Regions from separate parts of the Mycobacterium sp. ZZG genome, predicted to be linked through region 1. Evidence: predicted binding sites of a transcription regulator. Region 1 holds the regulator's gene; the other holds the start of a gene.
What was found. Region 1 encodes LexA, which represses DNA repair genes until DNA is damaged. Its sites were predicted from a motif close to CGAACANNTGTTCG; they were not measured.
Positions count from the first base shown of each region.

Region 2: ACXMYJ_RS10920 (HNH endonuclease signature motif containing protein) is a predicted target of LexA. The motif match lies at 3,150-3,163, and genes of this name have one in related genera.

Region 1 is NZ_JBTBFV010000021.1:52,010-68,225, reverse strand. Features, by position in the region: gene ACXMYJ_RS14185 (proteasome assembly chaperone family protein) at 1-163, shown strand, start outside; gene ACXMYJ_RS14180 (alpha/beta fold hydrolase) at 205-1,227, shown strand; gene ACXMYJ_RS14175 (PhzF family phenazine biosynthesis protein) at 1,263-1,949, shown strand; gene nrdR (transcriptional regulator NrdR) at 1,954-2,418, opposite strand; gene ACXMYJ_RS14165 (LysM peptidoglycan-binding domain-containing protein) at 2,596-3,066, opposite strand; gene lexA (transcriptional repressor LexA) at 3,313-3,999, shown strand; gene ACXMYJ_RS14155 (LGFP repeat-containing protein) at 4,013-6,109, opposite strand; gene ACXMYJ_RS14150 (acyl-CoA dehydrogenase family protein) at 6,282-7,457, opposite strand; gene ACXMYJ_RS14145 (molybdopterin guanine dinucleotide-containing S/N-oxide reductase) at 7,561-9,855, shown strand; gene ACXMYJ_RS14140 (DEAD/DEAH box helicase) at 9,828-11,153, opposite strand; gene hflX (GTPase HflX) at 11,377-12,789, opposite strand; gene dapF (diaminopimelate epimerase) at 12,877-13,746, opposite strand; gene miaA (tRNA (adenosine(37)-N6)-dimethylallyltransferase MiaA) at 13,751-14,668, opposite strand; gene ACXMYJ_RS14120 (class III extradiol ring-cleavage dioxygenase family protein) at 14,674-15,360, opposite strand; gene ACXMYJ_RS14115 (DMT family transporter) at 15,374-16,216, opposite strand, start outside.
Region 2 is NZ_JBTBFV010000014.1:51,442-67,657, reverse strand. Features, by position in the region: gene ACXMYJ_RS10925 (type I polyketide synthase) at 1-1,582, shown strand, start outside; gene ACXMYJ_RS10920 (HNH endonuclease signature motif containing protein) at 1,641-3,041, opposite strand; gene ACXMYJ_RS10915 (putative immunity protein) at 3,259-3,765, shown strand; gene ACXMYJ_RS10910 ((2,3-dihydroxybenzoyl)adenylate synthase) at 3,821-5,482, opposite strand; gene ACXMYJ_RS10905 (non-ribosomal peptide synthetase) at 5,592-9,053, shown strand; gene ACXMYJ_RS10900 (thioesterase II family protein) at 9,050-9,793, shown strand; gene ACXMYJ_RS10895 (beta-ketoacyl [acyl carrier protein] synthase domain-containing protein) at 9,790-11,100, shown strand; gene mbtD (mycobactin polyketide synthase MbtD) at 11,100-14,015, shown strand; gene ACXMYJ_RS10885 (amino acid adenylation domain-containing protein) at 14,012-16,216, shown strand, end outside.

The DNA.
Region 1 (16,216 bases):
GTACGATGCCTTCGTCGCCGCTCAGGAGAACCGGTCCCTCTTGGCGCGGGACGAGGATCTGCCGAGCGGGGAGGAACTCGGTGCCGAGTTCGAGCGGTTCCTCGCTGAACAGGCCGGTGAGAAGAAGCGGAAGGACAGGGACGACCCGCGGGAGGGCCTGTAATTCCGCCTGCTGCCAGCCGTCCCGACAACGAAGTGGGCTACATGACCGACCGCAAGCCCCACCTGCGCCCGGTGCGTGAGATCACCCCGACGCTGAAGTTCTGCACGATCCACGGCTACCGGCGGGCCTTTCGAGTAGCCGGTTCCGGACCGGCGATCCTGTTGATCCACGGTATCGGCGACAACTCCACCACATGGAGCACCGTGCAGACCCAACTGGCGCAACGGTTCACCGTGATCGCCCCCGATCTCCTGGGGCACGGCAAGTCGGACAAGCCACGGGCCGACTATTCGGTCGCGGCCTATGCCAACGGCATGCGCGACCTGCTCTCCGTGCTCGACATCGACAGCGTCACGGTGATCGGGCACTCCCTCGGCGGCGGGGTGGCGATGCAGTTCGCCTACCAGTTTCCGCAGTTGGTCAACCGTCTGATACTGGTCGGCGCCGGCGGCGTGACCAAAGACGTCAACATCGCGCTGCGCATCGCCTCGATGCCGATGGGCAGCGAAGCGCTGTCCCTGTTACGTCTTCCGCTGGCGCTGCCCGTGCTCCAGGCGCTGGGCCGCGTCAGCGGGACGGTACTCGGATCCACGGGGGTGGGGCGCGACATTCCCCACATGCTGCGCATCCTGGCCGACCTGCCCGAACCGACCGCCTCATCGGCCTTCGCCCGCACGCTGAGGGCGGTGGTGGACTGGCGCGGCCAGGTGGTCACGATGCTCGACCGCTGTTATCTGACGCAATCGGTTCCCGTGCAATTGATCTGGGGTGACCTCGATGCCGTCATCCCCGTCAGTCACGCGGAGCTGGCGCACGCCGCCATGCCGGGTTCCCGGCTCGAGATCTTCCGCGGCTCAGGCCACTTCCCGTTTCACGACGACCCGGACCGCTTCGTCGAGCTCGTCGAGAAGTTCATCGACACCACCGAACCGGCCGTGTACGACCAGGAGTATCTGCGCAGCCTGCTCCGCACCGGCGTCGAGGAGGGCACCATCTCCGGCCCGGTCGACACCCGGGTGGCGGTGCTCGACGCGATGGGTGGCGACGAACGCTCGGCAACCTGACCGGTCGGCGTCGCCGAGCACGTAGCATCGGGCTCATGGCCATCGAAGTGACAGTGCTGCGCGTTTTCACCGACAAGGACGGACATTTCGGGAACCCGCTCGGTGTGGTCGACGCCGCTACCGTGGACCCGGCCGACCGGCAACGCATCGCCACCGAATTGGGATACAGCGAAACGATTTTCGTCTCGCTTCCGCGAGAGGGCACCCACAGCGCCCAAGCCCACATCCACACCCCCACCACCGAATTGCCGTTCGCCGGGCATCCGATAGTGGGTGCGTCGTGGTGGCTGAGAGACCGCGGCATGCCGATAAAGACACTCCAGGTACCGGCAGGGATCGTCCAGGTCAGCTACGGCCACGACCTGACCTCGGCTAGTGCTCGCGCGCAATGGGCTCCGGTGTTCTCGATCCACGACGTGGCCTCGCTCGAAGAGCTCGCGGCCGCCGATCCCGACGACTACGCCGACGAGTCCGAGCACTACCTGTGGACGTGGCTGGACGAGGCCGCAGGCACCATCCGCTCGCGCATGTTCGCGCCGTACCTGGGGATTCGCGAGGATGAGGCGACCGGCGCGGCTGCGGTGCGCATCACCGAGCATCTGAGCCGAGACCTGACGATCGTCCAGGGCGAGGGGTCGATCATCGAGACGAAATGGAGCCCCGAAGGCTGGGTGCAGGTCGCCGGCCGGGTGGTCGACGATGGACAGCGCCAACTGGAGTGACGCCTCAGCTCTGGGCCGTGACCTTCCGATGGGCACGCAGCGCCTGTATCTCGCGCTCGAAATCCTCGGCTGACGAGAACGAGCGGTACACCGAGGCGAATCTCAGGTAGGCCACTTCGTCGAGCTCTCGGAGCGGACCCAGGATCGCCAAGCCCACCTCATGGCTGGGCACCTCCGGCGAGCCGGTGGCCCGGACCGCGTCCTCCACCTGCTGAGCAAGATGATTCAGCGCGTCGTCGTCGACCTGCCGGCCCTGGCACGACCGCCGCACCCCGCGGATGACCTTCTCGCGACTGAACGGCTCGGTCACGCCACTGCGTTTGACCACAGCGAGTACCGCCGTCTCCACCGTGGTGAACCTGCGTCCACACTCGGGGCACGACCGGCGCCTGCGGATCGCCTGACCCTCATCGGTCTCTCGGGAATCGACGACCCGGGAATCGGGGTGCCGGCAGAAAGGACAGTGCATCACCGCTCCTTCGCCGCTCCGACAGTCAATCGCTTCGAACGCCATTGAGCGTACCTGCGTGGAACACGGGCGGCTCATGGCCGGACCCCATGGGGTGTATCTCATCGGGCCCCGTCCTCACAGAGCTCGGGCAGCACGGGCGATCAGATCCCGGCTGCGATCAGACGACGGGTGCGATCAGACGACGGGTGCGATCAGGGTCTGACCTGCGGCCAACGCCGCCGACTCGAGTTTGTTGAGCTCCCGGATCCGATCGACCACGTCGGCGACCGGGACGCCGGGAGCGACGCGCTGCGCGACCTGGTGCAGGGACTCGCCACTGTGCACCTGCACCACGGCGAGCCGTCCGGGGACCTCGGCCGTGCCGGCGGCCAGACTGCCGAACTGCCCGACCAGGCCCAGCCACAGCGTGATCGCGCCGGCGACCAGCGCCAGCAATACGGTGGTAGCCGGCGTGACCGGGCGGCGCCGGTGCGGCGCACGCGACATCAGCACGCCGGTCCCCCGGTGTCGCACCGGCGCAGCGCCGGGCCGTCGGGACGGAGACCGCCGGCCCGGCCGCGCCGGCCGGACCCGGCCCGCGGTCACCTGCAGGCGCGGTGCCCGCTCGAACTCGTTCCATGTCGCGCGGTCGTCGAGAATGGTCATCAGTTCGCCTTTCGATCCGAGAAGTGTTTCGCTCTTGTGTTCGAACGATAGTCGATCATCTGTTCGATGAATAGAACGCGTGATCGAACTGTTGCGAACGCTAACCGAAGGCACCGACACGTCCGGGTCGTTGCCTCCAGGGCATCACCGGAGAGCCTCCGCGGGATCCCGGCCTCGGCCGCCGGCATGCGACACGCCTCGAACACATGTTTGATTATCGGCCGTGACCGGGCTACATTCGGGCACATGAGCGACGACAGCAATGACAGCACCGGCGGCCGCGGCCGCGATTCGGGTCTGACCGAGCGTCAGCAAACGATCCTCGAAGTCATCCGTGCGTCCGTGACCACCCGCGGCTACCCTCCCAGCATCCGGGAGATCGGTGACGCGGTCGGATTGACGTCCACGTCGTCGGTGGCCCACCAGTTGCGCACGCTGGAGCGCAAGGGGTATCTGCGCCGCGATCCCAACCGGCCGCGGGCGGTCGACGTCCGCGGGGCCGACGACAACGCCACACCGGTCGTCGGGACGGACGTCGCCGGTTCGGATTCGCTACCCGAACCCACGTTCGTGCCTGTGCTCGGCCGCATCGCCGCCGGTGGACCGATCCTGGCCGAGGAGGCCGTCGAGGACGTCTTCCCACTGCCCCGTGAGCTGGTCGGCGAGGGTTCGCTGTTCCTGCTCAAGGTTGTCGGAGAGTCCATGATCGACGCGGCGATCTGCGATGGCGACTGGGTCGTGGTCAGACAGCAGAACGTCGCCGACAACGGCGACATCGTGGCGGCGATGATCGACGGCGAAGCCACCGTCAAGACGTTCAAACGCACCCGCGGTCAGGTCTGGCTGATGCCGCACAATCCAGCCTTCGACCCGATCCCGGGCAACGACGCCGTGGTGCTCGGCAAGGTCGTGACGGTCATCCGCAAGGTCTGACCGGTCGGACGGCCTACTCGCCGCGTACGAAGCCGTTCGTGAGCGCGATCTCCTCCGTGGCGAACCAGATCTCGACGGGGGCGTCGTGATAGTCGCCGCTGTCCGGCGTCCAGTACAGGCCAGATTTGGTGTCGGCCTTGATCGGATAGCCCTCGGGGATCTCGCCCGGGTCGTCGAAGGGCATGTGCAGTGCGGTGCCCAGCGGCAGCGGCTCGTCGACGTCGATGCGCGCGTGACGTCCGGTGTCGGCCATGGGATCGCGCGCCGGTGGTGCCGCGGCGACGTTGACAGGTTCGTCGGCAGGTGCGATGACCGGCTCACCGACCGACGCGATGAGCGGCTCGCGGTCGGCGTCCAACTCTGTCTGCTCGGCCACGATGTCGTGCGCGTCGCCACGGCCGCCGTCGACCACATCGTGCGAGGGTGCTTCGGCCTCGGGTGTCAGCACCCGTGTCGGCGCGGTGTCGACGGCGTCGGGATCCTCCTGCGCGTCGCCGGAGTCGGCGGCCGGCCCGTGCTCGTTCTGATCTTCGCCGGGTTGCGCCCCCCAGAAGCCCTGCACGTCCGACCGGAAATCCTCGCTCGACGCCGGCGCCGCCGAGCCCAGCGATCCCAGACCCTCGCGGGCGTACCGGTCCCCGAACAGTTCGTCCTCCCGGCCGTCCTCGTGGGCCTGCGCGCCGGCACCCGACGGTACCGGCTCATAGGCGTGGCCGTCCGGGGCGCCCAGACGGCCGAGCAGGTCGTCGTCGCGGCGACGACCACGGGTGCGCAGCACCGCGAAGCCGACCAGAGCGGCCAACAGCACAAGCGGGACGATGGCCAGCAGCCACCACCAGGTCCACTTCAGCCCGGAGCTCTCGCTGTTCTCCGAGGGCTGCGATGTCGGCGGCGGTGCCTGCGGGGCCTGGGCGCCGGGCACCTCCAGACCGACCAGTTGCGGAGCCAGACCGGCGGGTTCGGTGCTGAACTTCTGCGTTGTGGTATCCCACGAGATCGCGCCACCGGCGAACCGCTGGGTGATCACATCACCGGTCTGCGTCTGATCGGCGACCGGCGCGCCAAGCTCCCCGGTCGCACCGCCGAGCTTGTTCCACGCCGCGTTCATGGCGCCGCGCACGATCACCGCGCCGTGGTCGGGCGTCCAGAAGATCACCGGCTTGTCGTCCGCGGCGAAGGCGCTGATGCGACTCGCCGGCGCCAGTCCGCCGTTCTGCTCGCTGGTGATCGGGAAACCCAGATCACCTTCTGGACCGCCGACGCTCTCGTACTTCTCCAGCACCTGGCCGGTGACGACGTTGGCTCCGGTCTGCGGGCTGTAGAAGATCTTGCCGTTGACGAAGTCCTGGCCCATACCGTCGGAGCCGATCTGGTACGGCTCACCCTCGGCAGCTCCGAGCGGGCCGAGGGCGCCGCCCGCGGCGCGGCGTGCGGCGTTGATCGCCGCGACCGGGTCGTCGGCAATGACGAGGTCGCCGAGCTGGCCGGCCAGCTCGGGCGGCACCGTGGTGAACTTCTTGGCGCTGGAGTCATACGACAGCTCGCCACCGGTGAACTTCTGACTCACTACGGAACCGTTGTAGGTCTCGTCCTCGGAGGGCACGCCGAGCACGCCGGAGGAACCGCCGAGCCTGTCCCACGCGGCGTTGATCGGTCCGCGGACCACCCTCGCGCCGGTTGCCGGCGTCCAGAAGATCACCGGTTTGTCCGACGCACTGAACGTGCTGTTGCGGCTCTCGGGTGCGCGACCCGGGCCTTCGTCGATGGTCGGGAATCCCAGGTCGCTGTCGGCAGGCCCACCCAGCGACTCGTATTTCTCCAGGATGGCACCCTGCATGAAGTGCGCACCGGTGGCCGGGGTGAAGAACATCTTGCCCGCCGCGAAGTTCTGAGCGAAGCCGTCACCGGCCGGATACACGTCACCCGATTTCGGACCCAACGGCCCTGTGTCGCCACCGCCGGCCTGCCAGGCCGCGGTGATCGCATCGTTTGCTTCGGCCTCGGGTTGCGCCGCCGCGGACGGGGCCAGCAGGAGCGCGGTGGCGACCCCCAGCAGCCCGACCGTCAGACGACCGACCAAACGTAGGCGCAGCATCGGCTGCCGGCTCATTCTTCCTCCCCGCGGTCGGCGACTGGTCCTCGTGCAAGCTCCACGCAAAATTCTGAGAAAGTTACCGCGTGCGTTCACTCTGCTTCAGTGGACGTCGATAACCAAGTCACCTCGCCGAATCCAGGCCAAGAATATGCCCGTCAGCTGCGCGCTGTCGCCGATCCGGCCCCCGTCAGACGCCCAGACTGCGTCCGATGATCTCCTTCATGATCTCGGTGGTACCGCCGTAGATCGTCTGCACGCGGGCGTCCAGGTACGCGCGGGCCACGTCGTACTCACGCATGTAGCCGTAGCCGCCGTGCAGCTGCAGGCAGCGGTCGATCAGGTGGACCTGCTTCTCGGTGGAGTACCACTTGGCCATCGCGGCCTGCTCGACGGTGAGCTTGTCCTCCAGATGCAGCTTGATGAACTCGTCGACCATCATGCGCACCACGGTGGCTTCGGTGGAAAGCTCGGCAAGGAGGAAACGGCTGTTCTGCTGGCTGCCGATCGGCTTGCCGAATGCCTTGCGCTCCTTGGCGTACTGCAGCGTCACGCCGAGCACGGCCTCCATCGCGGCGGCCGCCATGATCGCGATGCTGATCCGTTCCTGCGGCAGGTTCTGCATCAGGTAGATGAAGCCCTGCCCCTCCTCGCCGAGCAGGTTCTCCGCGGGCACCTTGACGTCGGTGAACGACAACTCCGCGGTGTCCTGTGCATCCAGGCCGATCTTGTCGAGTTTGCGGCCGCGCTCGAAACCCTCCATCCCGCGCTCGACCACGAGCAGCGAAAAACCCAGGGCACCCTTGTCCGGGTCGGTCTGGGCCACCACGATGACCAGATCGGAGTGAATTCCGTTGGTGATGAACGTCTTGGCGCCGTTGAGGATGTAATGATCACCGTCTTTGACCGCGCGGGTCTTGATGCCCTGCAGATCGCTGCCGGTACCCGGTTCGGTCATGGCGATGGCAGAGATGAACTCGCCGCTGCAGAACTTCGGCAGCCACCGCTGCTTCTGCTCCTCGGTGGCAAGTCTGATCAGATACGGCGCCACCACGTCGTTGTGCAGGCTGAAGCCCAGACCGCTGTAGCGGCCCGCGGTGATCTCCTCGGTGATGATCGTGTTGTAGCGGAAGTCGTCGACGCCGCCGCCGCCGTACTCCTCGGGCACCGCCATACCGAGGAAGCCCTGCTTGCCCGCCTCCAGCCACACGTCCCGGTCGACGAGCTTGTTCTTCTCCCACTCCTCGTGCTGTGGCGCGACGTGCCGTTCGAGGAAGGTGCGGAACGACTCCCTGAACATTTCGTGTTCGGGCTCGAACAGCGTGCGCTGGTAGGCGATGACTGGCGTGGCTTCGGGTGCGCCCATGACAACGTCTCCGTCGGGGTCGGTGCGGACAGTTGCCGCCAAGGTACCCCATCCAACCGGATGGTTGGTCGGACCTGCTGGCCGCGCGGCGCGGCCTAGACTCATGGCCGTGGCCGCAGCTCAGACCAGCCTCACTCATTGGGGAGCATTCCGGGCCACCGTGGCCGACGGCGACATCGCATCGGTGGCACCGCTTCCCGGTGACCGCGATCCTTCACCGGCCCTGGGCAACCTGCCGGGCTCGATCCGGCACGCCTCCCGAGTCACCGCCCCGGCGATACGGCGCGGATGGCTCGACAACGGACCCGGTCCGAGTTCGCGCCGCGGCGCCGACGAGTTCGTCGCGGTGTCATGGGAGGAGCTCACCGAGCGTCTGGCCGATGAACTGCGCCGGATCGTCGACACCCACAGCAATGAGGCGATCTATGGCGGTTCCTACGGCTGGTCCAGCGCCGGGCGCTTTCATCACGCCCAGAGCCAGGTTCATCGATTCCTGAACTGCATTGGCGGATACACCTTTTCACGCCACTCCTACAGCCTGGGAGCGACGGGGGTGATCATGCCCCGCGTGGTCGGCACCCACGACGACCTGTTCAAGCGCTCCAGCCAGTGGGACGTCATCGTCGAACACACCGATCTGCTGGTGTGTTTCGGCGGGATAGCGCTGAAGAACACCGGCGTCAATCACGGCGGCACCACCGAACACCCGGCCCGCGAGGCACTGAACCGGTTCCGGGACCGCGGCGGGCGCCTCGTGTCGTTCTCGCCGTTGCGTGACGACGTCGACGGCGAATGCCAGTGGTACGCACCGGTTCCGGGTACCGACGTCGCGATCATGCTGGCACTGGCCCACGTGCTGGCCACCGAGGGCCTGGCCGACCGCGAGTTTCTGTCCGCCTACTGCACCGGGTACGACCGGTTCGAGCGCTATCTGCTCGGCACCGACGACGGGATACCGAAATCGCCGCAGTGGGCCGCACCGATCTGCGGGCTGGACGCCGGCGACCTGACCGCTCTGGCCCGCCGGATGGCGGCCAACCGCACCATCGTGACGGTGAGCTGGTCGCTGCAACGCACCCGCCACGGTGAGCAGGCGCCCTGGATGGGATTGACACTGGCCGCGATGCTGGGCCAGATCGGGCTTCCCGGGGGAGGATTCGGCCACGGCTACGGGTCGATGAACGAACCGGGCCTGGCCCCGCTGCGCTGCGGGCTGCCGCGCCTGCCTCAAGGCGTCAATCCGGTGACGACGTTCATCCCGGTGGCCGCCGTCAGCGACATGCTGCTCCACCCCGGCGCACCGTTCGACTACAACGGGCTGCGCCTGCGCTACCCGGATATCAGACTGGTCTACTGGGCCGGGGGCAATCCGTTCCACCATCACCAGAATCTGCCCCGGCTGCGTCGCGCGCTCCACCGGCCGGACACCGTCGTGGTGCACGAACCGTACTGGACACCGATGGCCAAGCACGCCGACATCGTGGTGCCGTCAACGACGTTCGCCGAACGCGACGACTTCTCCGGCTCACGCAACGACCCGGTGCTGATGGCCATGCCGAGGCTCACCGCGCCCTACGCGCAATCCCGGGACGACTACGACACTTTCGCCGCGCTGGCGCACCGACTCGGCGTCGGGGAGACCTTCACCGAGGGCCGCACCTCGCGGCAGTGGCTGCGCCATCTGTACGAGAAGTGGTCGTGGACATTGAATTTCGAGGTCCCCCCGTTCGAGGAGTTCTGGCGGGCAGGCCGGCTGCGGTTGCCCACCGAAGACGGACTGACCCTGCTCGCCGACTTCCGCGCCGACCCGGTGGCCCACCGGTTGGCCACCCCCAGCGGACGGATCGAGATCTTCTCTGCCGACATCGACGGATTCGGCTATGACGACTGCATCGGCCATCCGGCATGGTTCGAACCGTCCGAGTGGCTCGGCAGTCCGCGTGCCACGCGGTATCCCCTGCACCTGCTCGCCAACCAGCCAGCCGGCCGGCTGCACGGGCAGCTCGACGGCGGGGCGGTCAGCCAGGCCTCGAAAGTCGCGGGCCGGGAGCCGGTCCGGATGCACCCGACAGACGCCGCGGCGCGCGGCGTCACCGACGGAGACGTGGTGCGTGTGTTCAACGACCGCGGTGCCTGCCTGGCGGGGGCGGTGCTCGACGAGCGGGTCCGTCCGCAGGTGGTGCAACTGTCCACCGGTGCGTGGTTCGATCCGGCCGACCCGGCCGACCCGGACTCGATGTGCGTGCACGGCAACCCGAACATGCTCACCGAGGACGTCGGCACCTCAGCACTGGCGCGTGGATGCACGGGGGCGCATGTGCTGGTGCAGATCGAGAAGTACACCGGCGTAGCTCCGCCGGTGTGCGCGCATCAGCCGCCGGTGTTCGCCGTGCGCTGAGCGCCCTGGCGCGGCCCGCGCCGCCGCGGCCCGCGACCGCTACGCGACGGTCCACCCCGGCGCGGGTCAGCGCCGCGGTGTTCCTGCTTGCGGGCAGCGGGTTTCGCCGCGGGCGCAGGGCCGGGAATCCGCAGCGGTGCGATCTCACCGACCAGGGCGTGCACCTCTGCCGAGTCGGCGTCGACGTCGCGCGGACGCACCGTGATCCCGGCGCGGCGCAGCAGTTGCTGGGTGTCCTTGCGCTGCTCAGGGAGCACAACCGTGACCACGTCACCGTCGCTGCCCGCGCGTGCGGTGCGCCCGGAGCGGTGCAGGTAGGCCTTGTGTTCCATCGGCGGGTCGACATGCACGACGAGCTCGACGCCGTCGACATGCACACCGCGAGCGGCGATGTCGGTGGCCACCAGGACGCGCGCGTCTCCACTGGAGAACGCGGCCAGGTTGCGCTCGCGGGCCGGCTGGGACAGATTGCCGTGCAGGTCCACCGACGGCACGCCGGACTCGGTGAGCTGCTTGGCCAGTTTGCGCGCTTGATGCTTGGTGCGCATGAACAGGATTCGCCGGCCGGTGCCCGATGCCAGCCGGTGCACCAGCTCCCGCTTCTCCTGCACGCCGCCGACATGGAACACGTGGTGGGTCATCTGGGCGGGCACCTCGGCGGCTTCGTCGACCGAGTGCAGCACCGGGTCGGCCAGGAAGCGCCGGACCAGCTTGTCGACGCCGTTGTCCAGGGTGGCCGAGAACAGCAGCCGCTGTCCGCCGGCCGGGGTGGCCGCGAGGATGCGGGTGACGCCGGGCAGGAAGCCGAGATCGGCCATGTGGTCAGCCTCGTCGATCACGGTGGTCGAGACCGCATCGAGGCTGATCAGCTTCTGCCGCATCAGATCTTCCAGACGCCCCGGGCAGGCCACCACGATGTCGACGCCGGAGCGCAGCGCGGAGACCTGGCGGCTCTGCGCGACACCACCGTAGATCGTGGTCACGCGCAGCCCGGATGCGGCCGCCAGCGGCTCCAGCGTGGCGGTGATCTGGGTGGCCAGTTCTCGGGTCGGCGCCAGCACCAGGCCGGTCGGGCGCGAGGGCTGGCTGCGGCGGCCGGTAAGTCGCGCCACCAGCGGCAGCGAGAACGCGAGAGTCTTTCCGCTGCCGGTCTTTCCGCGGCCCAGCACGTCACGCCCGGAGAGCGAGTCGGGCAGCGTGGCCGCCTGGATCGGGAACGGCTCGGCGATACCGCGGGCGGCCAGCGAGCTCACCAGGGCCGCGGGCACGCCGAGATCGGCAAAGGACTGCATGGTCATCGTGAAGGTCTTCCTGTCGTTTCGGCGTTGTCGGGCAGCGTGTGCCCGGCAGCCGCGACGGGGACCGTCAGGCGGAGTGCGCACACCGTGGCGAAGTCGCCACAACAATGTCTGGTGGAGATGGTCGTCGGCGCTGTGTGAAACGGGCACCTGCTCCGGTGGTCCGCAGCCGACGTCGCAACGATCGTAACCGACGGCGTCCGACTCAGCGCATTCGTGGTGGTCAGTAGGTTGCGTACGGGGCCAATCCGGCGGCAAGCGCGATCGGCACGCGCGCCTTCATCCTGGTCCCGCTTTCGCTGTGCTCGACGGCGTCGACGCGCCCCTCGGCGTGCACCCGGTTGACCAGATCGCCGCGGTCGTAAGGGATTGTGACGTCGACCACGGTGTCGCGCGGCGCGATCATCTCGGCCATCCGGGCCTGCAGTCGGTCCAGACCGTCACCGGTGTGGGCGGACACGAACACCGCGCCCGGCAGCGCCCGGCGCAGCTGCGCCAGGGTCAGGCCTTCGGCGGCGTCGATCTTGTTGACCACCAACAGTTCCGGCGGGGCCGGCGCATCGGTCTCGGCGACGACGTCGTTGACCACCTGCCGCACCGCGTTGATCTGTGCCAGCGGGTTGACGTCGGAACCGTCCACGACGTGCAGCAACAGGTCGGCGTCGGCGACCTCTTCCAGCGTGGACCGGAACGCCTCGACCAGTTGGGTCGGCAGATGCCGGACGAACCCGACGGTGTCGGTCAGCACGAACTCGCGTCCGTCGGCGAGTTCCCCGCGGCGGGTGGTGGGTTCGAGGGTGGCGAAGAGCGCGTTCTCGACCAGCACACCGGCACCGGTGAGGGCATTGAGCAGGCTGGACTTACCGGCATTGGTATAGCCGACGATGGCCACCGATGGCACGTCGTTGGCCACCCGGCGCCCGCGCTGGGTGTCGCGGACCTGTTTCATCTCGCGAATCTCGCGGCGAAGCTTGGACATTCGTTCCCGGATGCGCCGTCGATCGGTCTCGATCTTGGTCTCGCCGGGACCGCGGGTGCCGACGCCGCCGCCGGCGCCGCCGGCGCGGCCGCCGGCCTGCCGGGACATCGACTCACCCCAGCCTCGCAGGCGCGGCAGCATGTACTCCATCTGCGCCAGCGACACCTGCGCCTTGCCTTCCCGGCTGGTGGCGTGCTGAGCGAAGATATCGAGGATCAGCGCGGTGCGGTCGATGACCTTGACCTTGACGACCTTCTCCAGCGCGTTGAGCTGCGCGGGGCTCAGTTCGCCGTCGCAGATCACGGTGTCGGCGCCGGTGGCCACCACGAGCTCGCGCAGTTCGGCGGCCTTGCCGGAGCCGATGTAGGTCGACGGGTCCGGTTTGTCGCGCCGCTGGATCAGGCCTTCGAGGACCTCGGAGCCGGCGGTTTCGGCCAGGGCGGCCAGTTCGGCCAGGCTGGCGTCGGCGTCGGCGGCGCTGCCCTCGGTCCACACACCGACGAGCACGACGCGCTCCAGGCGCAGCTGCCGGTATTCGACCTCGGAGACGTCGGTCAGCTCGGTGGACAGCCCGGCCACCCGCCGCAGCGCGGTGCGGTCCTCGAGGGCCAGCTCGCCGACGCTGGGATTGTCGTTGGGGAATTCGGGATAGGTCATAAGCGAATCAAGATTCGCACGAACATCACTTTTCATGCACCCCAATTAACGTGCCCGCCGGCATGGCAATTCCCGTCAGCACCGGAGTCATTGCTGGGCCGCCCACCACCGGTCGGCCAGCTCACCGTTCGCGACCAGCACCGACGGCCCGCGCAGGTAGCTGTTCGCCTCGGTGACGGTGACCGTCACCTCGCCACCGGGGATGCGCACGGTCAGCGACCCGGTCTGATCGCCCCGGTGGGCCAGGGCCGCGACCGCGGCCGCGACGGTGCCGGTGCCGCAGGAGCGCGTCTCCCCCACGCCGCGCTCGTGCACCCGCATCGACACCGTCCCCCCGGCCGGCGCGGTGAGCACCTCGATGTTGACCCCGTCCGGGAACTGTGCGGGATCGAAGCCCACGGGTGCGGCGACATCCAGCGCGGCCAGCTCAGCGCTGGTCAGCGTCTCGTCTACGCAGGCCAGGTGTGGATTCCCGACGTCCACGGCCAGCCCGGTGAAAGTCCGGCCGCCGACGATCGCCGTGCCGGTGCCCAGCCGGTTGGCCTTGCCCATCTCGACGGTGACATCGGCGGTGGTCTCGGTGTGGCCGTGCAGCACCACCGGCCGCGGCCCTGCCAGCGAGCCGACGACGAACTCGTCGCGCGACTCCAGGCCGCTGGCACGCAGGTAGTGCGCGAAGACCCGCACCCCGTTGCCGCACATCTGGGCGATCGAGCCGTCGGCGTTGCGGTAGTCCATGTACCAGTCGCCCGCGGCCACCCCCTCGGGCAGCCGGTCGAACACCCCGGCCGCATGCGCGGCCCCGGCAGTAGTCACGCGCAGCACCCCGTCGGCGCCGAGACCCTGCCTGCGGTCGCACAGCGCGGTGACCGCGGCCGGGGTCAGGGCCAGCTCGGCAGGCAGGTCAGGGAGCAGCACGAAGTCGTTCTGCGTGCCGTGGCCCTTGGCGAACTTCACCTGGTCAGGATACGTCGCGCCAGGCGCGCAGCACTGCGTCGACGTTGCCGGCGCCCGAGCCGTCCAGCCAGACGATGCGGTGGTCGCGGCGGAACCATGAGCGCTGTCTGCGCACGTAGCGCCGCGTACCCAGGAACGTGGGTTCGCGCGCGGCGCTGCCGTCACCTCCGGCGTCGAGGTCGGCCAGCACCTGCGCGTACCCCAGGGCCCGCGCGGCGGTGACGCCGTCGCGCAGCCCCCGGTCGATCAGGGTGATGACCTCCTCGACCAGCCCCCGCTCGAACATCAGATCGGTGCGCCGCGCCAGGCGCTCGTCCAATGCCGTCGTCTCCCAGTCCAATCCGACGATCACGGTGTTCCAGCGCGGCGTCCCGATGGTCGGTGCGGACGCCGCGAAAGGCCGGCCCGTCAGTTCCACGACCTCCAGCGCCCGCACGATGCGCCGTCCGTCGGTGGGCAGGATCGACGCCGCCGCGGCCGCGTCGACCGCGGCCAGTTCGCGGTGCAGCGCCGCGACCCCGATCTCGGCGAGACGCTCCTCCCAGCGGGCCCGCACCTGCGGGTCGGTGGCCGGGAACGACCACTGGTCCAGCAGCGACTGGATGTAGAGCATCGAACCGCCGACGATGACCGGGACCGCGCCCCGCGCGGCGATCGCCTCGACGTCGGCGGCGGCGGCGACCTGGTAGCGGGCCACGGTCGCGGTCTCGGTGACGTCGAGCACGTCGAGCTGGTGGTGGGGCACCCCGCAGCGCTCAGCCGGGGTGAGCTTGGCGGTGCCGATGTCCATGCCCCGGTAGAGCTGCATCGCGTCGGCGTTGACCACCTCGACGGCGGTGTCGGCGCTCAGCGCGGCCGCGACGGCCAGCGCCAGGTCGGACTTGCCGGTACCGGTGGGGCCGACGAGGGCCAGCGGCCGCACGGCGGTCACGGTGTCCATACGCCGGCGAAGTAGCCGACGCCGTAGGGGGCGCCGCGGTAGAACTCCTCGGCCACGCGTGCGCCGGGCCCCGCCAGCCCCGCCAGCACCTGGTAGGCCACCCGGCCGAGGATCACCGACGGCAGGTCGGTCAGAGCCGCCGTGTCGCCGGCGGCCAGCGCGTCGTCGAGCGCGGCCTGCGCGCGCGGGGAATCCGGGTCGTGGCCGCCCGGGGCGGCCGGGGTGAGGGTGTTGGCGCCGTCGGCGACCACCAGGACACCGATCTGGTCCGGCTCGGCCTCGATCTCGGCGCGCAGCCGCCGGCCGGTCTCGACGGCGACGGCGGCATCCAGGTCGGCGCGGTAGCCGCGGACCTCGACCTCGGCGGCCGCGACGCCGCCGCGCAACCACGCAGCGATCAGCGCGCACAGCGGCAGCGCCGTCGCCTCGCCGGTCACAGCGCCGGCGGACAATCCGACGCGGACCTCGACGCCGTAACCGGCGAACGTGCCCACCGCGTCCGGCCGCAGGACTGTGTCGGCCGGTGTGACGCCGACGGCGATCCAGCGCGGTGGCAGTGCGGCCGCCGCCGACAACGCGGCCGCGCGCAGATTTTCGGTCTCGGTGGCCGCCGACGACGCCAATTCCGGGACCAGCAGCGGCGCCGACGGGACGAGCGCGATCGCGTTCAGCACGGCATCCAACTAATCACACGGTCACCGGATCACGGGTGGCCGCTTCGCCGCGGGCCAGCGCGACGGTGGCCACCACCATCACCGTCACCGCCGCCACGAGCGTGACCCAGCCCGCCTCCCCCGGCCGCAAGGTCTCACCCAGAACCACCACGCCCAGTCCGCACGCGACCATCGGCTCGGTCACCGTCATCGTCGGCAGCGAGGCCGTCAGCGCACCGGCCCGGAACGCCGCCTGCTGCGTCGAGGTGCCCAGGATCGCGACCACCGCCCACGCGTACAGCTCGGGCGTGCGCAACAGCTCCAGCACACCGGCCACGCTGGTGACGTCGAGGCGGTGCACCACCGCCTTGGTCAGCACGGCGAACAGCCCCCACAGCGCGCCGGACACCACCGCCATCAGGACCGCGCTGACCGGCCCGGACCACACGGTCGCACCGATCACGCACAGCAGCAGCGCGGGACCGAGCACCAGGGCCACGGCCAGCCAGGTCTCGGCCGAGGCCCGAGACGCCCCCGCGGTCGGGTTGCCGACGGTCACGATGATCGCGACCGCCCCGGCCAGCAGCGCCGCCCACAACCATTCCCAGCGGGTCACGCGCCGGTGCGCCAGTTTCGCGCTGATCGGAAGCGCGAACAACAGCGACGTGACCAGCAGGGCCTGCACCAGCAGCACCGAGCCCAGACCGAGCGCCGCGGCCTGCAGCGCGAAGCCGATCGCCGCCACCGCGCTGCCTGTCCACCACCGGCGGTCCCGCAGGAGTTTCGCGAAAAGCTGCAGGTGGCTGACCTGTTCGTCGGTCACCTCGTGTACCGAGCGCTGGTGCATGACATCACCGACCGCCACGAAGAAGGCGGC
Region 2 (16,216 bases), on a different contig from region 1:
CGACCGACCGGCTGAGGTCGCCGTCGTGGGCTCCGAATGCGACGCGGTGCTGCGGTCCCTCAATGACGCCGGGGTTGCGCATCGCGTCTACGACAGCGTCGAGCAGGTGCCCGGCGACGCCGGCCCGCGCTCGGTGGTGCTGCTGCTGCCGCGAGCAGATTCGCCGGAGGCTGCGGCCGAGCAGGTGCTCGACACCGTGAAACGACTCAACGGCAACGGTTCTCAGGCGCGTCTGTGGGTTCTCACCCGAAACGTGCACGAGGGTACCAACCTGGTGCACGCACCGTTGTGGGGCATGTCGCGCGTTGCCGCGGCCGAACATCCGCATCTGTGGGGCGGCGTACTCGACCTCGCCGACGGGAAGGTGCCGCTCGGTGTGCTGGCGTCGCTGCCCGGCCACGGCGTCGTGGTGGTCCGCGATGGTGTCGCGTTGACCGCCCGACTGACGCATGCGCGGGCCAACGGTGCACCGAAGACGTCCATGCCCGGCGGAGCGCCGATGACGTGCACGCCCGGCGGAACATATCTGGTGACCGGCGGCACCGGGGCGTTGGGGCTGCGGGTCGCGCAACGCCTCGCCGACCTCGGCGCACGCCGGCTGGTGTTGTTGTCGCGCTCAGGGATGCCGCATCGCAGAATGTGGGCCAAGACGCCGACGGAAGCGGTTCGCGCGGTGTCCGCGCTGGAGGAGCGCGGCGTGTCCGTGCACGTCGCCTCGATCGACATCGGGGCTTCGGGCGCCGTCGATCAGCTGCGTGCGGTGCTGGCCGACCTGCCGCCCGTACGGGGCGTGGTCCATGCGGCCGGTGTGGAAGCCGGTGCGCTGCTGCTGAATACGTCTGCAGATGATTTGCGGACCGCGATGCGCCCGAAGGTGTCGGGCACTCTGGCGTTGCACGAGTTGTTCCCGCCCGAGCAGTTGGACTGGATGGTGCTGTACTCGTCGTGCGGCTACCTGGCCGGCTTCCCCGGGCAGGGTGCGTATGCGTGCGCCAACGCGTTCCTGGACGCTATGGCCAGACATCGCCGCAGCCTCGGGGACAACACGGTCAGCGTCGCGTGGACGGCGTGGCGCGGTCTGGGTATGGGATCGACGTCGGGATTCGTCGCAGCACAGCTCGAAGCGCTCGGTATGGGGACTGTCGGCGCCGACGACGCGATGCGGGCGCTGGATTCGGCCATGCGGGGCGACGACCCGAATGTGGTTGTGCTACCCCTGCTTCCCGAGGCCGCCGCGGTGCCGATCCTGGCCGATGTCGCACCGACCGGGGTCGCGGAAACACGTGATGCCGTACCGGTCGGGCCCGGCGAAGCCGATCTGGGCGAGTGGGTGGCAGAGCAGGTCGTCGAAGCGGTGGCCGTTGAACTCGGGCTGCCTGACACCGATGTGGATCTACGGGTTCCGTTGGTGGAGGCCGGTGTCGACTCGATCATGACCGTTGCGCTGCGGCGGGCGCTGGAGAAACGCACGGGTCTGTCGCTGCCTCCGACACTGCTCTGGGAGCACCCGACGGCAGCGGCTGTGATCGACCGGATCGTCGAGCTGCTCGCGCCGCACACCGAAAAAGCCGACGTCGCCTGATCTTTCGGCAGCGAGATCATCCCGTCGCACCAAGGCTCGGCTCCTGCCTCGGTGAGCGCTACGGTCCCTGGTCGTCTTCGGGGAGTAGGTGGCGTTCGGGGTGGTGGTAGCCATTGATCAGCTGCGTGCGGTGCCGGCCTGTATCGAGCCCTGGTGGTGGGTGCCATTCGGTCTGGTTCTCGGCGTTTTTGGTGGTGGTCCAGCCGGTGGTTTCGATCATCCGGTTGTGCGGCCCGCAGGCGAAGGTGAGGTCGTCGATGTCGGTCTGGCCGTCGTTCTTCCAGTCCGCGACCGCGTGGTGGACCTGACACCAGTACCCCGGCACGGTGCAGCCGGGCCGGGTGCAGCCACGATCACGGCCGTGCAGGACGATCCGCTGGGCGGCGTTGGCGAACCGTTTGGCCCGACCCAGATACAGGCTTTGACCGGTGTGCTCGTCAAAGACGTACAGATAGTGGTGGGCCTGGGCGGCCATGTGGATCAGATCGGGCATCGGCAGCAGCGAGCCGCCGCCGGTGACCGCCACCCCGGCCCCCTTTTCCAGCTCCTGCAAGCTGGTCGAGACGATCACGGTCACTGGTAACCCGTTATGGCTGCCGAGTGTCCCGGATTCCAGGGTGCGGCGCAGCAGGGCTTTGAGGCCGTCGTGATTGCGCTGCCCTTCGGTGCGGGTATCCCGACCCGTCTCCGGGCCCGCCCCGGCCCCGCCCGGCTCGTCCTCGCCGGGCCCCTCGGCCGGCTCCTCGCCCGGCTGCGGGTCGGGCATGTTGGCCCCGGGGGCGGCTTCTTTGGCCAGGGTGGCCTCCAGGTAGGCGCGGGTTTCGGCGTCGAGGTAGCCCGAGATTGTGCTGAATCCGTCACGCTGCTGCTTGCCGATCCTCACCCACCGTTTCCGGGCCACCTCGTCGTCGGTGGGTTCGGGGCCGTCCTGATCGATCATCATCAACAACCGCCCCGCGGCCGCATCGAGCTCCTCAGGGCCTAGACCCGAGCCCAGGCCGGCCAGGTGGGCATCGGCGGCGGCGCGGGTGTCCACATCCACCCAGGCGGGTAGCTTCTGGTGAAACTTCGCGATCACCGTGATGTGCTCTTCGTCCAACAGGCCCTGGGCCTGGGCGGCAGCGGTGGCTTCCCACAGCGGCGCAAGAGGCTGGCCCGTCATCGCCCGCCGCGGCCCCAGCATTTTGGCCCGTCGCAGCCGCCGTCCCGCTTCGGCGCCACTGACCCGCAGCGCGGTGGTCAGCACGCCCTTCCACGACGATTCCCCGAGTCGGTGGGGTTCGGTCTCGTCGATCAACCGGGCCAACACCTTGTGCTCGAGGGCCGGCACGGTGCGCAGCACCGTGGTCAGCTCGGCCAGCAGCCCGACCAACTCACGATGGGTCAGCTCCTCGGCGGCTTTCGACAGGATGGCGACCTGCTCAGCGATCGCCCCCACTGCCTCGGACACCAGCTCCATATATCGAACACTAGTGCGAACCACCGACAAAAAACGTCCCGGCAGGGTGCGAAAAAGAGATCCATGGAGGATTCTTGCGCCGCTTACGGCAACCGTGATCATCGGCGACGAAAAGCCGTTCCACGGACCGCCACGTGGCATTGTCCTGGTGACGGGACGTCACAAGTAGCAAGTGGGGGAAGGCGCGGGCGTGGCATCGGGCGACTTCGAACTGTCGATGAGCGAATTGCGTAGCGTGGCTCGCTTCGTCGCCGAGACCGCCGAAGAGCTCCTGCCGATGTTCGAGGACGCCGATCCCCGCGACTGCAGGCCGAGGAACGCCATCGCTGCCGCCTGGCGCTTCGTTCATGGCGCGCCCAGGACGAAGCAGCAGCGCGTCGCCTCGCTGGAAGCCCACCGCGCGGGCCGGGAGGCATCCGAGGAGGTGGCGCGCCTGGCCGCACAGGCAGCAGGGGACGCCGCATCCGCTGCCTATCTTCATCCCATCGCCCGACCGCATCAGGTGGGCCACATTCTGCGTGCCGCCGCGAACGCCGCACGGGTAGCCGAGATCAACGCCGGCGGCGACCCTGACGCTGCCATCTCCGCGATCCGGAGAGCGCGGCAGCGTGCGACGCCCGAGCTGATTGACGTCCTGTGTCGTTACCCTCCGGCGCCGGCCGGCAGGAGCCGCGTCGCCCAGCTGATGTCGAGTTTGGACGCGACGCTGCGGGCCCCGCGCTGAACGACACGGCCGGATGCGGCCTGGCACGGCCAGAAATGCCGGGCCGACGTGTGTGTCAGGACGTCAACTGCGCGACCAACTGCTTCTTGTCGACCTTGCCCACCGCCGTCATCGGCAACGATCGCACCGGGGTCAGCACGTCGGGGCGTGCGTGCTTGGACGCACCGCGCCCGTCGAGAAACGCGTTCAGCTCGGCCAGCGTGATCGGCGCACCGAGGAAAACCACTGCCGCACAGATCTTCTCGCCGAGATACTCGTCGGGGAGCGCCACGGCGGCAGCCGTGTAGATCGCCGGGTGGGTGTGCAGGTGGTCTTCGAGGTCGGTCGCCGACACTGTCTCGCCACCGCGGTGGATCACGTCTTTGACCCGGCCGGTCACCTCCACGTACCCGGCGCGTGCGCCCTCGGAGAAGATCCGAACCCGGTCGCCGGTGCGGTAGAAGCCGTCCGGGGAGAACGAGCGGGCGTTGGCGTCGTCGGCCCGGTAGTAACCGTTGAGCGTGTACGGTCCGCGGACCAGTAGCTCGCCCTCCTCCCCGGGTGCCACCTCGTCGCCGTTCTCGTCGACGACGCGCATCTCGTCGTGTGGGGACATCGGCCGGCCCTGGGTGTGGACGACGACGTCCTCCGGGTCTCCGGGCCGGGTGAAGTTCAGCATCCCCTCGGCCATCCCGAAGATCTGCGACATGCCAGGGGTCAGCCGGTCGAGGATGAATCGGGCCTCTTCCGGGCTCATGCGGGATCCGCCGACCTGGACGAACCGCAGCGAACTCGGCAGTACCGGCTCCCACTCACATGCCTGCGCCCACAGCTTGGCCAGCGCGTTGACCAGTCCGGTGACGGTGATCCGGTACTTGTCGATCAACGCGAACGCGTTTTCGGGGCTGGGGTCGGCGGTAAACACCGTCGGCGCGCCGACCGTCATCGAGCCGAGCAGGCCGGGGCAGGCCAGCGGAAAATTGTGTCCGGCGGGCAGCGCGACCAGATAGGCGTCGTCCCCGTTCATCTGGCAGGCCTGGGCGCAGGCGGTGGCGTTGTAGACGTAGTCGTCGTGGGTGCGCGCGATGAGTTTCGGTAGGCCGGTGGTGCCGCCGGAGACCAGCAGCAGCGCGGGCAGGCCGGGGTCGATCCGCGGACGCTCGAGCAGTGGGCCGGCATGGTCGCGGATCGCCGCCCACGAGACGAACGGTCCGGATGCGCCGTCGACGATCACATGCCGCCACGCCGGGTGTTCGGCGGCCAGGGCGGCGGCCATCCCCCGGTAGTCGAATCCGCCGGCCTGGTCTCCGACGATGATCGCGACGGCGCCACTGACCTCCGCGAAGTGACCCAGTTCGGCGGTGCGATGGCCGGTCAGGCACATCACCGGCACCGCCCCGGCACGCAACAGGGCGAACAGGGCGACGGCGAACTGGCACGAATTCGGCAGTTGCAGCAGCACGCGGTCGCCCGGACGGACGCCCAGAGCGGACAAACCGGCGGCGGCTCGGTCGGCGATCGCGTCGAGCTCGGCGAACGTATAGCTCTCGGCGGAGTCGATGATCGCCGGTTTGTCGGGCCACGAGGCCGCGGCGTCGGTCAGGATCGAGTCCAGGGACCGACCCGTCCAGTACCCGGCGTTGCGGTAGGTCTCGGCTCTGTCCTCGGGGAACGGCACGAAGCCGTACGCCAGGTCCGTGAGGTTGTCGCCCTGCTCGGTCGAGAATCCGGTGCTCATCAGTCAAAATCGCCGCTCTGGGTAGGAGTTTTCGGTGACCCGAATATAAGGTAGCCTCCACTAAGTTAGGGCAGCCTGCACTTAATCCGGCGTGGTTCGAGGAGGTTCGGTGAGTTTGGCGTCGACGACTGCACAGTCTGTCCGCGACGAGGTTGCCGAACTGCTCGGTGTGAACCCGGCTGACCTCGACCCGCAGGCCGATCTGATCGCGTCCGGCCTGGACTCGATCCGGATGATGTCGTTGTCCGGTCGCTGGCGCCGACAGGGGATCGACGTCGGTTTCGCGGCGCTGGCGGCGAATCCCACCGTGGCCGCGTGGACGGAGTTGGTGACCGGTGGCGCCGGCGGAGGCCGCCAGGACACGGCCCCGGCCGCGGAGCCCGCGATGGACGACACCTTCCCGCTCGCGCCGATCCAGCACGCGATGTGGGTGGGCCGCAACGACGACCAGCAACTCGGTGGCGTCGCCGCGCATCTCTACGTCGAATTCGACGGTGCCGGAGTCGATCCGGACCGGCTGCGCGAGGCGGCGGCCAAACTCGCGGCACGGCATCCGATGCTGCGCGTCGAGATCCTGCCCGACGGCACCCAGCGCATCGGCGATCGCGGTCTGCCCGTCACCGTGTACGACCTGCGCGCGCTCGACGTGCCGGCGGCCGAACGACGTCTCGAAGAGATCCGGCAGGAGAAGTCGCATCAGATGATGCACGACGAGGTGCTGCAGCTCTCGCTGTCGCTGCTCGCGGATGGTCGGTCCCGGTTGCACGTCGACATGGACATGCAGGCCGCGGACGCGGTGAGTTACCGCAACTTCATGGCTGATCTTGCCGAGTTCTACAGCGGCGGAAACCTTCCCGACCTCGGCTATACCTACCGCGAGTACCGCGCGGCGCTCACCTCGACGACGGCGGAATCGGAGGACGACCGCCGCTGGTGGGCCGAACGCGTGCCCGAGCTGCCGGAGGGTCCCGCGCTGCCGCTGGTGCCGCGCGCCGAACAGGCCGACCCGAAACGCGCCCGGCGCCGCTGGCACATCTTCGATGTCGACACCCGGGACGCTCTCTTCGCGGCTGCGCGACGGCGGGGGATCACGCCGGCGATGGCGGTGGCCGCGTCCTACGCCGGCACGCTGGCCCGGTGGTCGACCAGTCGGCGCTTCCTGCTCAACCTGCCCATGTTCGGTCGCGAGCAGTTCCACCCCGACGTCGACAAACTCGTCGGGGACTTCACGTCGTCGCTGCTGCTCGATGTCGATCTCACCTGCGCCGACACCCCGATCGCGCGCTGCCGAGTGCTGCAGGAGACGCTGCACGCCACGGCGCGCCATTCCTCCTACTCGGGTCTGTCGGTGCTGCGCGACCTGACCCGCCACCACGGCACGCCCGTGCTGGCCCCGATCGTGTACACCAGTGCGCTGGGGCTCGGAGATCTGTTCGCGGGCAAGGTCACCGAGCACTTCGGCAAGCCGGTGTGGACGATCTCGCAGGGGCCGCAGGTGCTGCTCGACGCGCAGGCCACTCCCGTGGCCGAAGGCCTGATGATCAACTGGGACACACGCGAGGACGCGTTTCGGCCCGGTGTGGCCGACGCGATGTTCGCCCATCACGTCGCCGAGCTCGCGCGCCTTGCCGCCGACGAATCTGCCTGGGAAGCAGTCGATGTAGCCGCGGTGACGGCCGAACAACAGGCCGCGCGCGACAGGGTGAACGCGGTCTCCGTCGCGCCGAGCGGGGAGGTGCTGCACGACGGCTTCTTCCGTCGTGCCCAGACCCACCCCGACGCGCCGGCGGTGTGCTCCAGAGCGGGCGACCTCACCTACGGGCAACTGTGCGAACAGGTGCTCGCCGTCGCGGCCGCGCTGCACGTCGCCGGCATCCGGCACGGCGACACCGTCGCGGTGATGGGACCCAAGAACCACGAACAGGTCATTGCGCTGCTCGCGATATCGGCCGTCGGAGGGGTCTATGTGCCGGTCGGCGTGGATCATCCGGCCGACCGCGCGGCCCGCATGCTGGCCAACGGCCGGGTGCGGATGGCGCTGGTGTGCGGTGGCGAACCGCCGACCACATTGCCGGCCTTGACGATCACGGAAGCCCTGCGGGTGGGGCGCCGGGAAACCGGGTTCACGCCGCCCGCCGTCGAACCGGCGGATCTGGCCTACATCCTGTTCACCTCCGGTTCGACGGGTGAACCCAAGAGTGTCGAGATGACCCACGATGCGGCGATGAACACCGTCGAGTTCATCAACGGCCACTTCGAGATCGGCCCCGCCGACCGCTGCCTGGCGCTGTCGACGCTGGAATGCGATCTGTCCGTACTCGACGTCTTCGGCATGCTGCGGGCCGGGGGATCGATCGTCGTCGTCGACGAAGACCAGCGTCGCGATCCCGACGCGTGGGCCCGCCTCATCTCCGAGCATGGCGTGACCGTTCTGCACTTCATGCCGGGCTGGCTGGAGATGCTCTCGGAGGTCGACGGCGACCTGTCCTCGGTGCGGGTGGTTCCCACCGGCGGCGACTGGGTGCGACCCGACATGGTGCGGGCGCTGCGGAACCGGGCCCCGCACATGCGGTTCGCCGGCCTGGGCGGTGCCACCGAAACGGCCACGCACAACACCATCTTCGAGGTCGTCGGCGACATCCCGGCGGACTGGGCGTCCATTCCGCTCGGCGTGCCGCTGCCCAACAACGCCTGCCGGGTTGTCGGACCGGACGGCCGGGACTGCCCAGACTGGGTGCCCGGCGAACTTTGGGTCGGCGGCCGCGGTGTGGCCCGCGGCTATTGCGCGCGGCCCGATCTGACCGCCGAGCGGTTCGTTCGCCATGACGGCACGCTCTGGTACCGCACCGGCGATCTCGTGCGCTACCGAACCGGCGGCCTCATCGAGTTCGTCGGCCGGGCCGACCACCGGATCAAGATCAGCGGTTACCGTGTCGAACTCGGCGAGGTGGAGTCCGCTCTGCGCTGCGTCCCGGGCGTCGACTCCGCGGTGGCGGCCGTCGTGACCGCCGACGGCGGCCGGGACATGCTCGCCGCACTCGTGAGCGCCGACTCCGGCCACGCCGTGCCGGATCCGGCCAAGGTCACCGCGGCGATGGCCGAACTCGTTCCGCCGCACATGATCCCGCAGATCGTGGTCGGCGCCGGTGAAATCCCCTACACCCTCGGCGGCAAGATCGACCGGGCAGCGGTGACGCGTCGGCTCAGGGAAGCCGAGGTGCACGGCGGCGCCGGGTTCCGTGCGCCGGCCACCTCGCTGGAGACAGCGCTGTGCGCGCTCATCGGGTCGGTCCTCGGGCGCGACACCGTGGGCGCCGACGACGACTTCTTCGCCTCGGGCGGTGATTCCGTGCTGGCGACCCAGGTGGTCGCGCGCGTCCGCACCTGGCTCGACACCCCGTCGGTCGCGGTCGCCGACATCTTCGCGGCCCGCACCGCCGCGGCACTGGCGGCAAGGCTGATCGCCGGCGAGAACGACAGCACGCGGCTGACTGAAGTAGCCGAGCTCTATCTGGAGATCTCCGGGATGGACGGTGCCGAGGTGCTTTCCGCGCTGGACTCCGGGCGATGATCGGCGAGCGCCACCAGCTGGATCTCACGCCGTGGATCAAAAGGTTCCCGGGGGAGACCGGCACCGCGACGATCGTGTTTCCGCATGCGGGCGGCGCCGCGGCGGACTACCGCGGTTTCGCGTCGGCGTTGTCCGCCCGGGGCATCGACACCTACCTCGTGCAGTATCCGCAGCGCGGCGAGCGGCTCGCCCATCCGGCGCCGGAGACGATCACCGACCTGGCGGCGGACGTCCTGGGCGCCGCCGACTGGTCCCGGCTCGGGCAGGTGCGGCTGTTCGGGCACTGCATGGGCGCTCTGGTCGGCTTCGAGTTCGCGCAACTGGCTGCGCGGCGCGGCGTCACCGTCCGCGAGTTGTGGGCCTCGGCGAGCCAGGCGCCGTCGACCGTCGAAGGTTCGCGACCGGTGCCCACCACCGACCGGGAGATGCTGGCCGACATCATCGACCTCGGCGGCACCGACGCGCGACTGCTGGAGGACGAAGACTTCCTCGAGCTGCTGCTGCCCGCGGTGCGCGCGGACTACCAGGCTTTCAACCGCTACACCTGCGGCCGTGGCGTGCGCATCGACGCCGACATCCACGTGCTCGGCGGCCACGACGATCATCGAGTCGAACAGAACCTGTTGCGGCAGTGGGAGGTTCACACCACGGCCGCGTACACCTTCACGATGTTCGACGGCGGGCACTTCTACCTCGACGAGCATCGGGACGAGGTCGCCGAGCTGGTGAGCTGCACATGACCGATGACCCCGTCGTCATCGTCGGGATGGCGGTCGAGGCGCCGGGCGGTGTGCAGGACACAGACGACTACTGGAGCCTGCTCGCCGAACAGCGGGAGGCGCTGACCCCGTTCCCGACCGACCGGGGCTGGTCGTTGCCGACGCTGCTGGCCGGCTCGCGGCGGGACGGCTTCAAACCGATTCACAATCTGGGCGGATTTCTGCGCGGTGCAGGGCATTTCGACCCCGAGTTCTTCGGCATCTCGCGCCGGGAGGCCGTTGCCATGGATCCGCAACAGCGCGTCGCGCTGCGCGTCGCGTGGCGCGCGCTGGAGAGCGCGGGAATCAACCCCGACGACCTCGACGGCCACGACGCCGGGTGCTACGTCGGCGCCTCGGACATGGGGTACGGGCCCGCGATGGACGAGTTCTCCCACCACAGCGGCCATCTGATCACCGGAACCTCGCTCGGAGTCATCTCCGGCCGCATCGCCTACCTCCTGGGTCTGGCGGGTCCGGCGATGACCGTCGACACCTCGTGCTCGTCGGCCCTGTCCGCACTGCACATCGCCGTGCAGGGGCTGCGGTCCGGCGACTGCGACCTGGCCCTGGCCGGCGGGGTGTGCGTGATGGGTTCACCGGGCTACTTCGTGGAATTCTCCAAACAGCACGCGTTGTCCGACGACGGGCACTGCCGGCCCTACAGCGCGCACGCCAGCGGCACGGTGTGGGCCGAAGGCGCCGGGATGTTCGTGCTGCAACGGAGATCGGCCGCGCTGCGGGACCGCCGCCGGATCGTGGCCGAGGTACTGGCCAGTTGCGTGAACTCCGACGGCAGATCGGTCGGGCTCACCGCTCCCAGCCGCGAGGCCCAGACCCGGCTGTTCCGGCGTGCTCTGGCCACCGCCGGTGTCGACGTCGACAGCGTGGGCATGGTGGAAGGCCACGGCACCGGAACCCGGCTGGGGGACCGTACCGAGCTCACCTCGCTGGCCGCCACGTACGGAGCCGGGACGCCCGGGAGAGGCCCGTTGCTCGGCTCGGTCAAGTCCAACGTGGGACACACGCAGGCGGCCGCCGGTGCGCTCGGCCTGGCCAAGGTGCTGTTGGCCGCCGAGCACGCCGCCGTCCCCGCCACGTTGCACGTCGACGACCCGAGCCGCGAGATCGATTGGCAGAGCACGGGTTTGCGGTTGGCCACCAAGCTGACGCCGTGGCGTGCCGTCGACGGGACGCGCACGGGCGCGGTGTCGGCGTTCGGGATGAGCGGCACCAACACCCACGTCGTCGTCGCGGTGCCCGAGTCGGCGCAGGGTTGGCCCGCGTGATGCCGGCCGGCCGGTTGCCCGACGGGCGGATCGCCGTCGCGCTCAGCGCTCACGACGAGGCGCTGCTGCCTGTCGCCGCCCGTGACATCCTCGACTACCTGGGGCGAAAGCCGTGTGATCCCGCGCAGGTGGCCGCCCAGCTGGTGCGTACCCGACGGCCGCGACGCCACCGCGCGGTCGTGCGCGCCGCGGATCACGATGAACTGACCGCTGGTCTGCTGGCGCTCGCCGAGGGACGCGAGCACCCGTCGGTGACGCACGCGGCAGGACGGGCCGCGGGCCGGACCGCGTTCGTGTATCCCGGGCAGGGCACCCAGTGGCCGGGCATGGGCGCGCAGCCCTACCGCGAGCTGCCGGCCTACCGTGACGAAGCCGACCGGCTGGGTGCGGCGTTCGTCGCGGCCGGGCTGACGTCCCCGCTGCCGTTCCTCGTCGGCGGCGATGCGGCGCCGGGCCCGGTCTCGCACCTGGAACTGCAGGCCGCACAGTTCGTGCACTCCGTCGCGCTGACGGCGGTATGGCGCTCGTGTGGCATCGTGGCGGACCTGACCGTCGGGCACAGTCTCGGCGAGGTCGCGGCGGCCTACGTCGCCGAAACCGTCACCCTCGCCGACGCGGTCAGCGTGCTCGCCGCAAGGGCGGCGGCGATCGCGGCCATCCCGGGCGACAACGGCGTCGCGGTCCTTGGCGTGGACACCGACGAAGCCGCCGAGCTGATCGGCGCCACCGACGGCTGGCTGGAGTTGTCCGCGGTCAACGCGCAGACCTCGGTCGCGGTGTCGGGAGAGCGGTCCGCGGTCACCGCGGCCGTGGCGGCCGCCCGTGCCCGCGGCCGGTTCGCCAAGGAGCTGGCGATGAGTTTCCCGGCGCACACCACCGCGATGGAACCCCAGCGCGAGGACCTGTGCCGGCGGTTACCGGAATCGGTGTTCGCCGACTCGCCGGTGCAGTTCGTCGGGTCGGCGACCGGACAGGCCGTCGCCCCCGGCACCGAGTTCGGCGACTATTGGTATGCCAACCTGCGCAACACGATCCGGTTCGACTGGGCCGTGCGGACGGCCATCGGGCTGGGCGCCGGCGTTTTCGTCGAAATGTCTGCGCACCCGTCACTGCTGTTCGCCGTTGAAGACGGCATCGAACGCGCCGGCGCTGCGGCGGCGGTGCTCGTCGGCTCCGGACACCGCGACGAGTCCGTGCGCGACGCGTTGTCTGCCAATATCGTCACCGTCGCGGCCGCCGACCCCGCTTATCACTGGGGCGACCTTCTGACCGGCCGGCCCGAGCCGCTGTACGGCTTTCCGGGTGCGCCGATGCGCGCCGAGCACCTATGGGCCGAGCCCGAGCCGCTGCCGGCGCTGCCGCAACTGACCGTAAGCGGTGAGACCTGGCGGCCGCACCGCCCCGGCCGCGCCACGGCGACACCGCGCCGGAAGATCGCAGTGGTCGAGACCGGTTCTGCCACACCGGTGGCCGCGGCGCTGCGGCACGCCGTCGCCGAGCACGACCGCGCGGTGCTGACCGACCCGACGGACGCCGATCTGGTGATCGCGGTCGCACCCGCGTTCGGTGACCGCGACGCCGCCGGAGCCGTGGACGGGCTGTCCTGCGCCGTCGACACCGGCCTGCTCGGCTACCCCGACACGTTCGGCGCCCGGTGCCGTGACGTCTGGCTGGTGACCGCCGGCGCCGAGAGCGCCACCGCCGCGGACCCGTTGCCCGATCTGGCCCAGGCCGGGCTGGCCGCCATGCACCGCTGCATCGGGTTCGAACACCCCGACCAGAACTTCCACCACCTGGACCTGCCGGCCGGAGCGACGACCGGGATCGGTGCCGTCGACGTGATGCTGGACGCCACAGGCGAACTCGCCTTACGCGGCGACGGGGCGGTGTACCAACGCAGTCTCGGAGACGCGTCCGCCGCGCAACCATGGGAGCTCGGTTCGGGCGCACTCGACAACGTGGTGATCACCGGGGGCTCGGGAGCCATCGGGTTGAGCTACGCCCGCTTCCTGGCCGCACGCGGCGCCCGGCGGATCGTGCTGCTGAGCCGCCGCGGCGTCGACCCGGCCCTGGTGAACGACCTCGGTACCGAGATCATCGCACCAGCATGCGATCTGCGGGATTCCCGCCGACTTGCGGCCACGGCCGCCGACGTCGCCGGCGGTCCGGCGTCGCTGGTCATCCACGCCGCGGGCACCGCGATATTCGCCGATCGCACCGGCACCACCGGCGCCGCGCTGGCGGACATGGCGGCTGCCAAGATCGTCGGCCTGGAGGCGCTGACCCACACCTGGCCGATCCGCGACGACGCCCGAATCCTGTTGTGCTCCTCAGTGACCGGCGTGTGGGGCGGAAAGGGTGTCGGCGGGTATGCGGCAGCCAACCGGATGCTCGACGTGATGGCTGCCAGGTTGCGCGCCGAAGGGCGCCATTGCACGGCCGTGCGCTTCGGTCTCTGGGAGGGCAGCGGCATCGTCGACGCCGCGGAGATCGCGCGGGTGGAGCGCACGGGACTGCGGCAGATGAGCCCCCAACTCGCCGTCGAGGCGAGCCTGGCGGATCTCTCGGGGGATCCGCTGGTGCTGGCCGCCGACCCGGAGCGGATGCGCGCGTTCTTCGGCGAGACACCGGTGCAGACATCGAGGGAGACTGACACAGCTGCCGGTTCCACGCCGATGGCGCCGCCCGAGGCGGTACGCAGCCAGCTCGCGGCAGTGCTCGGAGCGGACTGCGCAGCACTGGATCTGGACTCATCGCTGTTCGATCTCGGGGTCGACTCGCTGCTCGCGCTGGATCTCCGTAAGCGTCTGAAACGGCTGACCGGCCACACCGTGCCGCTGGCGACACTGCTGGGCGGCATCACCGGTACGGACCTGATCGCCGGCCTATCAGAGAAAGTGAACTCTTTTCAGTGACTGACATCGACACCGGGGCCGGGCTCGACGAGCGCCGACTGGAACTGCTGCGCCGCAGGATGCAGGAGCGTGGGCTGAGCACCGGCACCGCCCAGGACACGGGTGATCCCGACGCGCTGACCGAGGGCCAGCTGCGGATGTGGTTCGTGCACAACGCCGACCCGAGTGGCGCGCTGCTCAACGTGTGCCTGTCCTACCGCCTGTCCGGCGACATCGACCTCGCCCGGCTGCACGCTGCGGTCGACGCGGTGGCCCGGCGCCACCGCGTGCTGCGCACGACGTACCGCACCGAGGCGACCGCCGCCGGCGACAGCGGCATGCCGGTGCCCACCGTGCACGCCGACCTCATGCCCGGCTGGGCCGAACACGATCTGAGCGATCTGTCCGAGCGGGCCCGCCGGCTGCGGCTGGAGGTGATCGCGCAGCGCGAGTTCGCCAAGCCGTTCGACCTGGACGTCGAGTCGCCGCTGCGTATCACGGTGATCCGCATCGCCGCAACGGAACACGTCATGCTGCTGGTGGCACATCACATCGCCTGGGACGACGGTTCGTGGGAGGTGTTCTTCGGCGACCTGACCCGCGCCTACGTCGGTGAACAGCTGCGCCCGGCGCCCCGTGCGGTCCCCACCGCCGCCGGCTCCGACGAGGAGGACGTCGCGTACTGGCGGACAGTGATGGCCGATCCGCCGGAACCGCTGGAGCTGCCCGGTCCGACCGGGTCGGCGGTCCCGACCAGCTGGCGGTCACAGCGCACCGCGCTGCGCCTGGACGGGGAGACGAGCGCGCGGGTCACGGCACTGGCCGACGAGGTCGGCGCCACACCGTACGCGGTGCTGCTGGCGGTGTTCGGCGTGCTGATCCACCGGTACAGCCACGTCGACGACTTCCTGGTCGCCACCCCGGTGCTCAACCGCGACGGCAACCCCGACGACGTCATCGGCTACTTCGGCAACACCGTCGCGATGCGGTTGCGCCCACGCCCGGCGATGACATTCCGCGATCTGCTGACCCAGACCCGCGACACCGCGCTCGGGGCGTTCGCCCACCAGCGGGTCGGCCTGGACCGGATGGTCCGTGAGCTCAACCCCGACCGGCGGCACGGCGCCGAGCGGATGACGCGGGTCAGCTTCGGCTTCCGCGGCCGCGACCGGTTCGGCTTCACCCCGCCCGGTGTCACCTGCGAAAGGGCCGAGCTGCGTTCACATCTGACGCATCTCCCGCTGGGCATCATGGTGGAGTTCGACACCGACGAGATCGTGGTGGAGCTCGAGCACCTGGTGGAGATCATCGAACCCGGATTGGCCCGGCAACTGCTCGACCATTACGCCGTATTGATCCGCAGCGCACTGGGCGCACCCGACACCGCGCTGAGCGCACTGCAGCTGATGAGCGACGAGGACCTCGACTGGCTGCGCGCGGTGTCGTCGGGCCCGGCGTTCGAGACCCCGCCGGCCACCATCACCGACCTCATCGAGGCGCAGGCCCGGCGCAGTCCCGACGGCACCGCCGTCGTCTTCGAGGGGCGCCAGCACACCTACCGCGAGATCAACGAGGCGGCGAACCGCGTCGCCCACTGGCTGATCCGGGAAGGGGTGGGCGCCGAGGACCGGGTCGCCGTGCTGCTCGACAAGTCACCGGAGCTGGTGGTAACCGCGCTGGGCGTGCTCAAAGCCGGCGCGGTCTACGTCCCGGTCGACCCCACCTACCCGCAGGACCGCGTTGACTTCATCCTGGGCGATTGCGACGCGAAAGTGGTTGTGCGGGAGGCGGTCAGCAATGCCGGCGAGCTGCGCGCCGACGATCCGACGGACAGCGACCGGGTGCGCCCGGTGGGCCCGGACAACACGGCCTACTTGATCTACACCTCCGGTTCAACCGGCCTGCCCAAAGGCGTCCCGGTGCCGCACCGACCGGTCGCCGAGTACTTCGTCTGGTTCGCCGACGAGTACGAGGTCGACGAGAACGACCGGCTGCTGCAGGTCGCCTCACCGAGCTTCGACGTGTCCATCGCCGAGGTGTTCGGCACGCTGGCCTGCGGTGCCCGGCTGGTGATCCACCGCCCCGGCGGTCTGAACGACATCGGTTACCTGACCGCGCTGCTGCGCGACGAGGGCATCACCGCGATGCACTTCGTCCCGTCACTGCTCGGGCTGTTCCTGTCGCTGCCCGGGGTGAACCAGTGGCGCACCCTGCAGCGGGTG